One region of the Ancylobacter sp. FA202 genome, then DNA from elsewhere that is predicted to be linked to it. Evidence: riboswitches for the same ligand, from Rfam matches in the RefSeq annotation. Region 1 holds a riboswitch; the other holds the start of a gene.
What was found. Region 1 has a riboswitch for cobalamin ahead of A3M1_RS0119880 (ribonucleoside-diphosphate reductase subunit alpha). Riboswitches for the same ligand answer to the same signal wherever they lie in the genome.
Positions count from the first base shown of each region.

Region 2: another riboswitch for cobalamin. It lies ahead of A3M1_RS0122680 (ABC transporter substrate-binding protein); the one in region 1 lies ahead of A3M1_RS0119880 (ribonucleoside-diphosphate reductase subunit alpha).

Region 1 is NZ_KB904818.1:4,302,385-4,307,098, reverse strand. It holds gene A3M1_RS0119880 (ribonucleoside-diphosphate reductase subunit alpha) at 1-1,808, opposite strand, end outside; cobalamin riboswitch at 1,916-2,130, opposite strand; gene A3M1_RS0119875 (response regulator) at 2,221-2,589, opposite strand; gene rpsU (30S ribosomal protein S21) at 2,946-3,227, shown strand; gene A3M1_RS0119865 (cold-shock protein) at 3,412-3,621, shown strand; gene A3M1_RS0119860 (hypothetical protein) at 3,734-3,961, shown strand; gene A3M1_RS0119855 (hypothetical protein) at 3,997-4,209, shown strand; gene A3M1_RS0119850 (TetR/AcrR family transcriptional regulator) at 4,222-4,714, opposite strand, start outside.
Region 2 is NZ_KB904818.1:4,873,474-4,878,187, reverse strand. It holds gene A3M1_RS0122690 (uracil-xanthine permease family protein) at 1-936, opposite strand, end outside; gene A3M1_RS25250 (helix-turn-helix transcriptional regulator) at 1,198-1,884, shown strand; cobalamin riboswitch at 2,259-2,471, shown strand; gene A3M1_RS0122680 (ABC transporter substrate-binding protein) at 2,578-3,621, shown strand; gene A3M1_RS0122675 (iron ABC transporter permease) at 3,618-4,655, shown strand; gene A3M1_RS0122670 (ABC transporter ATP-binding protein) at 4,652-4,714, shown strand, end outside.

The DNA.
Region 1 (4,714 bases):
TTGCACACCGCCACCTCGTCGGCGGTGGTGTTGAGCGTGATCTCGGTGCACAGGTTGGACGAGTGCACCACGCCGACATGGCCCTGCGGCGAGCGGATGTTGCACGGGTCCTTGAAGGTGATCCAGGGGTGGCCGGTCTCGAACAGCAGGGTCAGCATACGCCGCCACAGGTCGATGGCCCGCACCTGCCGGAACACCTTCATCTCGCCGCGCGCCGCCTTCGCCTCATAGGCCTCATAGGCGCTCTTGAACGTCGGTCCGGTAAGGTCGTGCAGATCAGGCGTCTCGTCGGGCGAGAACAGCGTCCACGGCCCGTCCGCCTCCACCCGCTGCAGAAACAGGTCCGGCACCCAGTTGGCGGTGTTCATGTCGTGGGTGCGGCGGCGGTCGTCGCCGGTGTTCTTGCGCAGGTCGAGGAATTCTTCGATGTCGATATGCCAGGTTTCCAGATAGGCGCAGACCGCCCCCTTGCGCTTGCCGCCCTGGTTCACCGCGATGGCGGTGTCGTTGGCCACCTTGAGGAAGGGCACCACACCCTGGCTCTCGCCATTGGTGCCCTTGATATGGGCGCCGAGGCCGCGCACCCGGGTCCAGTCATTGCCGAGCCCGCCGGAATATTTCGCCAGCAGGGCATTGTCCTTGATCGCCTTGAAGATGCCGTCGAGATCATCCGCCACGGTGGTCAGGAAGCAGGAGGAAAGCTGCGGGCGCAGCGTGCCGGCATTGAACAGGGTTGGGGTCGAGGCCATGAAGTCAAAGGAGGACAGCAGGCGGTAGAACTCGATCGCCCGCGCCTCGCGATCCACCTCGCGCAAGGCGAGCCCCATGGCGACGCGCATGAAGAAGGCCTGCGGCAGCTCGAAGCGAGTGCCGCGCGCGTGCAGGAAATAGCGGTCATACAGCGTCTGCAGGCCGAGATAGTCGAATTGCAGGTCGCGCTCGGGGAGCAGGGCCGCCGCGATGCGGTCGAGGTCGAATCGGCCGAGTTCGGGGTCGATCAGTTCCTCGGCGATGCCGCGCTGGAGATAGGCGCGGAAATAGTCGGGGTAGCGTGCCCCCATCTCGCGCTGCGTCGCCTGCGCCGGCCGGCCGTCGAGAAAGCTCAGCGCCTCGCGGCGCAGCTTGTCGCCGAGCAGGCGGGCGGACACCTTGGCATAGTTCGGCTCGGTCTCGATCAGCGTGCGGGCGGCGAGAATCGGGGCCAGCGCCAGCTCATCGACGCTGATGCCGTCATAAAGGTTGCGACGGGTCTCGTTGAGGATGGTGGCAGCGGAGACATCGGCCAATCCCTCCGTCGCCTCGGCCAGCACCGCCTCCAGCCGGGCAGCGTCGAGCGGCACCCGCGCCCCGTCGGCCGTGGTCATCGACAGCGCCGCCGTCAGCGTCGGAACCGAGAGGGAGGCCGCCTTGGCCGCCGCCCGCTCGCGTGCCCGCTCCTCGCGGTAGAGCACATAGGCGCGCGCGACCTTGTGGTGTTCGCCGCGCATCAGCGCCAGTTCCACCTGGTCCTGCACGTCCTCGATGTGGAAGCTGCGCCCGGAATCGGCGCGGCGGGTGAGGCCGGCAACGATCTGGTCGGTCAACTCGGCGACGATGTCGTGCACGCGGCGCGAGGCGGCCGCGCCGGAGCCTTCGACAGCGAGGAAGGCCTTGGTCAGCGCCACGGCGATCTTCGAGGCATCGAACGGCGTCACCGCGCCGTTGCGGCGGATGAGCTGATAGCCCGGTGTGCTGGAAGGGGCCGCCGCCGGCGCGGCGGAAACCGGCACGTGGCCGGGCAGGTTTTCGGCGTCGAGAGAAAGAGACATCGGCTAACCCCAAGATCGATGGGGGCAAAGGCCGAGCGGACGCAGGCGCGGGCCATGGCAGAACCACCGGCGGACGCGCGAACGCACCACCGGGACACCCCGCCCAGGGACGATTATGTTGCTACGGCAGGTCTCCTGGCTCGCGGGTCCACGCCTCTCGTCCGGCCTTCCCGAAGCGCGCGGCCTCAGTGACACGGTATGGACGATAGGCTCGCCGCTGACAGTTGCGGGGGCAGCGCCGGCCTCGCCCCGAAGAGCTCACCGGCTTCCCTCTTAGCCCTCTCGCCTTGCGACTCGAAGGACCGTAACGCCTACATATAGGCAGCCAGCGCCTCGCGACGTCAAGATATGGATGACTCTTGTCCTCAGCCGCATCTCGGCGCGCGGCCATCAGCGGCGCGCGGTCTCGCGCTCACCCCGCCCCGCCGGCCAGCAGGCCCTGCATGGAGCGGGCGATGTCGGCGGGCATGTAGGGCTTGGTGAAGAACAGGCTGCCAGCGGGAAGCTCAGCCTTGCCGGCGATCCGGTTGCCTGAAGTGACGATGATATGCACCGGGGGCCAGCGGTCGCGCACTGCGGCGGAGAGCTTCAGCCCATCCATGCTGCCGGGCATGTCGATATCGGTGAACACCAGCCGGATTTCCGGGACGGCTTCGAGGATTTTCAGCGCCTGGTCGGCACTGGCCGCCTCATGCACCTCGAAGCCGTTTTCGGCGAGGTAGTCGGCGATGTCGAAGCGCAGGAGCGCCTCGTCCTCGACCACCAGCACTGCGATTGGCATACTCAAAACCCCGGTGCCGGCGCACGATTCACTGCCACAATGACAGGCAACGCCGCATGCGGGAGAACGATCCCGGATTATTTTCCAAACCACCTTTTTGTGAGCCGGCGCCACATGCGCCGGCGACGGCAGACGCAGCGTCAACGCGCTCGCCCGCCGTTCCCGCACCGCACCGCGCGGGAAATCACGCGCGACGCTTGTCGGCCATGGCGTGATGGCGCTATGTAGGGCCTGACGATGTCGCGACCCGCCGGGCCGCACTTCCCATCGCTGCGTCTTGCTCCGGCGAGATGCAGCCGTGTCGGCTCCCACGAGCCGCCCAACCAGCAGCCGTGCTGCATGTGATCGGACAAGAATTGCAGGTCCTCGTTCGCGACAACAATGTCGAACAAGCCATGAGGGTTTTGAAGAAGAAGATGCAGCGCGAAGGCATCTTCCGCGAGATGAAGGCGCGCCGCGCTTACGAGAAGCCCTCCGAGCGGCGCAATCGTGAAGACGCCGAGGCCATCCGCCGGACCAAGAAGGCCGCGCGCAAGCAGGCCATTCGCGACGGGCTCATCGCCGCGCCGAAAAAGAAGCCGTTGATCGGCCGTGGCCTGCCCCGCCCTGGCGCCCCCAGCGCCCCGGCCGCCGAGTAAAAATAAATCTTGCGGGGGTTGTGAGAACATCACATCCTCTGTACGATAAGGCATCGATCTTGGACGTTGAACTTTGTTTTGCGCACCCGTGCGCCGTAGCGAACTTCCTCTCAAATCGATGTCAACCTGATGTTCGCATGCGTGCGAGCACTCAAATCACTATGTCGACTGAAAGGATTTAGTCATGGCTACGGGTACTGTGAAGTGGTTTAACGGCCAGAAGGGCTTTGGTTTCATTCAGCCGGACAACGGCGGGCCGGACGTGTTCGTTCACATCTCTGCTGTCGAGCGCGCGGGCCTCATGGGCCTGAACGAAGGCCAGAAGGTGTCCTACGAGCTCGAGACCGACCGCCGCAGCGGCAAGAGCTCGGCCGGCAGCCTCAAGGCTGCGTGAAGACGTTGCTTCCGGTCTTTGACCACGGATGTACTGGCAACGGCCGTTGAGGCAGTAATGGAAAGGCCGGGGAAACCCGGCCTTTTTTTGCGTTTACGAAGGGAAGTTCAGCATGCCCAAACGAGCGCAGGAGACACCCTTCAAGCCGAAGATGTCTCAATCTGAAAGCAAGGCCGATTCCGTTTCCCGGATCGCCATGTCGATGATCGAGCACGAATCCGTGGCGCGCGAAGCCAAGATCGCCCGCCTGCGGCAGGCGCGTCTGGCCCAGGAGGCCGCCGAGCGCAGCCTCGCCGCCTCAGCGCCCCCCAAGCCCACCCGCCGCACCGTCAAGCGTTAATCTCCCGCAAGCGTTAGTTTCCCGCGAAAGCTGCCATGCCTGCTGCCCTGAACGACCCCATGACCCTGAAGCTCAAGACGCTGCGCAACCGGCTGCTGGCCGAGCAGCGCGATCTGATTTCCATCGCCGCCGAGATCAACGCCCTGCCCTCCGACAAGACGATCCAGAAGATCGCCAGTCTAGAAGTCGCCATCGGTGCCGTCGAATCGATGCTCGATGAGGAAGCCGGCGAGCGGACGGCGAAATAGCGCCCGGCCGGTTCAGCCCGGCTTTGCCAGCAGCCCCTGCGCCAGGCAGCGGAACGCCTCGATCGCCTTTGGCAGCGCCTGTTCCGGGGAGGGGCTCGCAGCCGTCCACAGCGCCGCGTTCAGCGCCGCACCATTGATCAGCCACGCCGTCGCCGCCGAGTCCACCGGCTTCAGCACGCCGTCGGCGATCAGCCTTTCCACCGTGCGACGGGTGGTCTCCAGGCAGGCGTTCTGGCTCGGCCATTGCGAGGGATCGCCAAGCACGGCTGGTCCATCGAGCAGCACAATGCGCTGCACCTCCGGCTCCAGCGCCATCTCGATATAGGCGGCGCCCTCGGCCAGCAGCCCTTCCCATGGCGTGCCGGCGCGGGCGGCGATCGCCTGGGCGCGGGCGGCCATTTCGGCATCGATCTGGTGCACCACGGCGGCCAGAAGCCCGCGCTTGTCGCCGAAATTATGATAGAGCGCCCCGCGCGTCAGCCCGGCCGCCGCCGTCAGATCATCC
Region 2 (4,714 bases), 570 kb from region 1:
TCCGACCGCCGCCGAGGACGAGGCGCTGGCGAAGCCGCCTGTCACGGCGGTGCCCATGTCGGCCAGCGTGTTGGCCTGGATCGCCCGTCCCGCCTGGTCGAGATCGGCGCGGCGCCAGTCGGCGTCGTCCATGCGCTGCATCGACACCACGGTTCCCACCATGTCGACGGCGGAGAGCACGCCGGTGATGATGGCAGCCGGGATGAGCGCCCAGGAGAAGAAGCTGATGCCGGGCCAGCCGAGGCGCGGCAGGTCGACATAGGGCAGGGTGGCGAAGCTCGGGCTCGGCTCCGGCGCAACGCCGACATAGGCCGCGAGAACCCAGCCGACGGCGGCGCCGATCGCCACTGCGAACAGGCGCAGCATGCCGCGCGAGAAGATCGCCAGCGCGATGATGATGACGAGCGTGACCGTGCTGACAAGGGCGTAGCGCATGTCGAGGTCGGGCGTGATCGCCCCCGAAATGCCGAAGGCCCGCCGCAGCGCCGGGTCGGCCAGCGCCACGCCCAGCATGGTGACGGCGACGCCGCAGACCTCCGGCGGGAACACGGACCGCAGCGCGCCCATGAAGCGTGACAGCGTCAGTTGCGACACCGCCGCAATGAGGCTCATGCCGGCATAGAGCGCGGGCCCGCCCGCCGCGAGCGACTGCACCGCCAGCGGCATGTGCGCCATGTTGGGAATCTGCACCAGCAGCATGCCCGCCCCGCGCTTGGGCAGGCATTCCAGCAGGGTGGCGATCCCCATGAAGATGATGCAGCTGGTGATGAACACCTGCGTGTCGTCAAAGGAAAGTCCGGCCTCCACCGCCGCCACCAGCGGATAGACGATGAACAGCAGCGCGAGCGTCGCATGCTGCACGCCGAGAATGAGCAGGGTGCTGAGCGGCGGCTTCTCGTCGGCCGAATAGAGAATGTTCGTCGGCTTGCGCGGCATGGGCGGGCCCTTGAGGGAGATGACGGAAGCCGGCGTCGCTGCGCCCGTCCGGAACTGGAACGAGACTTCCCGCCCTAGTGGCGATGGGCGGAGAATCTATGAGGGCGACTATGGGATTTCGCCCGAAGTCGGGCAAGCTCGCCCGCGCGGCTAGTTTCGGTCCCCGATCGTCGATGGCCAGAGCCGCGCGGTGAACGTCGCCGTCCGCCGGCCGCCACGTACCATTGACGACATCATTCCAATGATCTATGGAATGACGTTATGAGGTTCGATATTCATCGGCGGCTGACGCCCGGGCGCCTTGAGGAGGCCGCCGCGATGTTCGCGGCGCTCGCCGATCCGGCGCGGCTACGGCTTCTCGTGCTGCTCACCCATGGTGAGGCCTCGGTCTCGACCCTCGCCGCCCGGCAGGGCGAGAAGGTCTCGACGGTTTCCGCCCGGCTGCAGCTTCTGCACGCCGTGCGGCTGGTCCGCCGGACGCGTCAGGGCAAGTCGATCCTGTACGCGCTCGCCGACGACCATGTGATCGCGCTGGTCTCCAGCGCCATCGACCATGTCTGCGAAGATCACCCAACCCATGAGGCGTTTGAGATGTCTGACGGCTGCAAGATCCACCCCGACCATCCCCACCAGCACGGCGCGGGCTGCGGGCACACCGCGATCCGCCACGGCGATCATGTCGACTATTTGCACGATGGCCATCTGCATCACATGCACGGCGACCATGTGGACGAGCATGTCATCGAGGTGAGCGCGACCAATCCGGACGGCTGCACCGCTGGCGAGCCCTGCACGGGTCACGAGGCCGGCCATGTCCATGGCCCCGGCTGCGGTCATGAGGCGGTGCCGCATGGCGACCACATCGACTATCTCGTCGATGGCCGCCTGCATCATCCCCATGGCGACCATTGCGACGATCACGGCCCGGTCGAGATCGTGCGCGGCTGAACCCCGCCTAGGCGGGCGACCCGGTGGCCGGCCATCGCCGGGCCATGCACCGTGATCGCCGGCATGAAGGCGCCGGCAGGCGCCGCACACGCCGCTGCCGCACACGCCGTTGAAAGAGGTGTTGCCGCCCTGCATGCGCGGCAACATTCATGTCCGACCACTCGCTTGAGCGACCCTTGTGATCGCAATTGATATATTATATCAGTTTGCTGATGCGGTTGGGTCGGGAAGGTCACGAGCTTCATTCGGATGCCGGCCCGGGGGCGCGAACCGAGCCGGTGCGCGCGAGCGTGACGGCTGCGTTCCGGCGGCTGTTCGCGCCTTGCCCCGCGTCCGGCTCCCTTGACGACGGGGCGCGAGCGGTTACGGTCGCGGCCGATCAAGGTTCTCCGGGTCCCACGCCCGGAGCTAAGAGGGAATTCGGTGAGGCGCTCCGCGCCAAAGCCGAGGCTGCCCCCGCAACTGTAAGCGGCGAGCCCTCTGCCCATCGTCCACTGACGCGAGGCTCAGGCCATGCGTTGGGAAGGCCGGGCAGAGCCAGCGTTGACCCGCGAGCCAGGAGACCTGCCCGGATCGCGACCAATCTTTCGGGCGGGGTGCTCCGGAGGTTGCCGGCCGTGCAAGGGCTCAATGGGCCCTGCCGGCGCCGGTTCCCTTTGCGCTTCCCGTCTTCCTTTTCAGGAAGCGGTGACAATGACCAAGACGACCTTTCCCCTCATCGGCCGGCGGGCCTTCGCCCTGGCGCTCGGCCTTCTCGCCAGCGCCGCGCTGGCGACGGACGCCTCAGCCGGCACGACCTACCCGCTGATGCTGGAGAACTGCGGCCACAAGGTGGTGATTGACCACGCGCCAACGCGCGTCGTCAGCGTCGGCCAGGCGCAGACCGAGATTCTCTACGCCCTCGGCCTCGGCGACCGGGTGGTCGCCAGCGCGCTCTGGTTTGGTCCGGTCGCCAAGCCCTATGAGGCGGTCAATGCCGGCGTGAAGCGGCTCGCCGACAATGATCCCAGCTTCGAGGCGGTGGTCGGGCAGGAGCCTGACCTGGTGGTCGCCATGTATGAGTGGCACATCGGCCCGAACGGCATCATCGGCAAGCGCGACCGTTTCGACGCGGTCAAGGTGCCGGTCTATGTCTCGCCCACCGATTGCGTCGGCAAGGACAATACCGGCGCCGGCGACGGTGTCCGCACGCAGATGTACTCCACCGAGCTGCTTTACCGGAACATCCGGGAATATGGCGCCATCTTCGACGTGTCGGAGCGGGCCGAGGCGCTGGTCGCCAGCCTTAAGGCGCGGGAGGAAGCCGCCGCCCGCACGCTCGCGAGGCTGAAGGGCAGGGACGTGTCGATGGCGCTGTGGTTCTCCAGCAAGGACATCAAGGGCGATGCCTTCCTCGCCGGCAAGAACGGCGTGCCGGCCTATGTCATGGCGCAGCTCGGCGCCCGCAACATCATCACCACGGAAGAGGAATGGCCGCTGGTGGGCTGGGAAACCATCGCCGCCAACGACCCTGACGTGCTGGTGCTGGTGAAGATGGACCGCCGCCGCTTCCCCGCCGACGACATCGAGGCCAAGCTCAATTTCCTCAAGACCGACCCGGTGGCCAGCCAGCTTTCCGCCGTGAAGAACGGCCGCATCGTCATCGTGGATGTCGGCGCCACACGGCCGGGCATGGACACGGTGGACGGCATCGAGGCCATCGCCAAGGCGGTGCAGGGCTTCGGTCTGGTCAATTGAGCCATCTCGTCATCGGGCCGAACTGGCCGGCGCGGATCGCCCTCGCCGGCCTCTCCCTCGTCGCGCTGGTCTTCGCCATCGCGCTGGCGGTGACGGTGGGCGAAATGCCGATCCCGCTCGCGGTGGCCTTCCGCGCGCTCGGCAATGGGTTGTTCGATCTCGGCTACCCCGTCAGCGCCATCCAGCAGGGCGTGATCTTCGAATACCGGCTGAGCCGGGCCTTGATGGCGGCGCTGTGCGGGGGCGCGCTCGCCCTTTCTGGCGCCATCCTGCAGGCGCTGCTGCGCAACCCGCTGGCCGAGCCCTATATTCTCGGCGTCTCGGCCGGTGCTTCCACCGGCGCGGTGTGCGTGATGATCCTCGGTTTTGGCGGCGCGACGCTTGGCCTGTCCGGCGGGGCGTTTCTCGGCTCGGTGGCGGCGCTCGTCATGGTCGGGCTGCTCGCCGCCGGGGCGGGCGGGGGCAGCGACCGGGTGATCCTCGCCGGCGTCGCCGGCTCGCAGCTGTTCAACGCCGCGACAGCGACCATCGTCACCACAATGGCGAGCGCCGAGCAGGCGCGCGGGGTGATGTTCTGGCTGCTCGGCAATTTCGGCGGCGTGCGCTGGTCGGACCTCTGGGTGGCGGCCCCGGTGGCGCTGCTCGGCTTTCTCGTCTGCATGGTGCACGCCAAGGCGCTCGACGCCTTCGCCTTCGGCGCCGATGCGGCCGCCTCATTGGGCATCAACGTCACGCGGGTGCGGCTGGTGCTGCTGGCTACCACCGCGCTGCTCACCGCCACCATGGTGGCGATCGTCGGCACGGTCGGCTTTGTCGGGCTGGTCATTCCCCATGCGGCCCGCTTCTTGGTCGGCCCCGGCCATGCCCGGCTGCTGCCGGCCTGCCTCATCATCGGCGCGGTGTTCATGATCCTGGCCGATGTGCTCTCGCGCATTCTCGTGCCGCAGCAGATCCTGCCGATCGGCATCGTCACCGCCCTGGTCGGCGCGCCGGCCTTCGCGTTCATCCTCTACCGCGCGAGGCGGCCCGCATGACGCTTGCCACCCATGACGTGCGCTGGGGCGCCGGCGGAAAGCTCATCGTCGATGGCGTC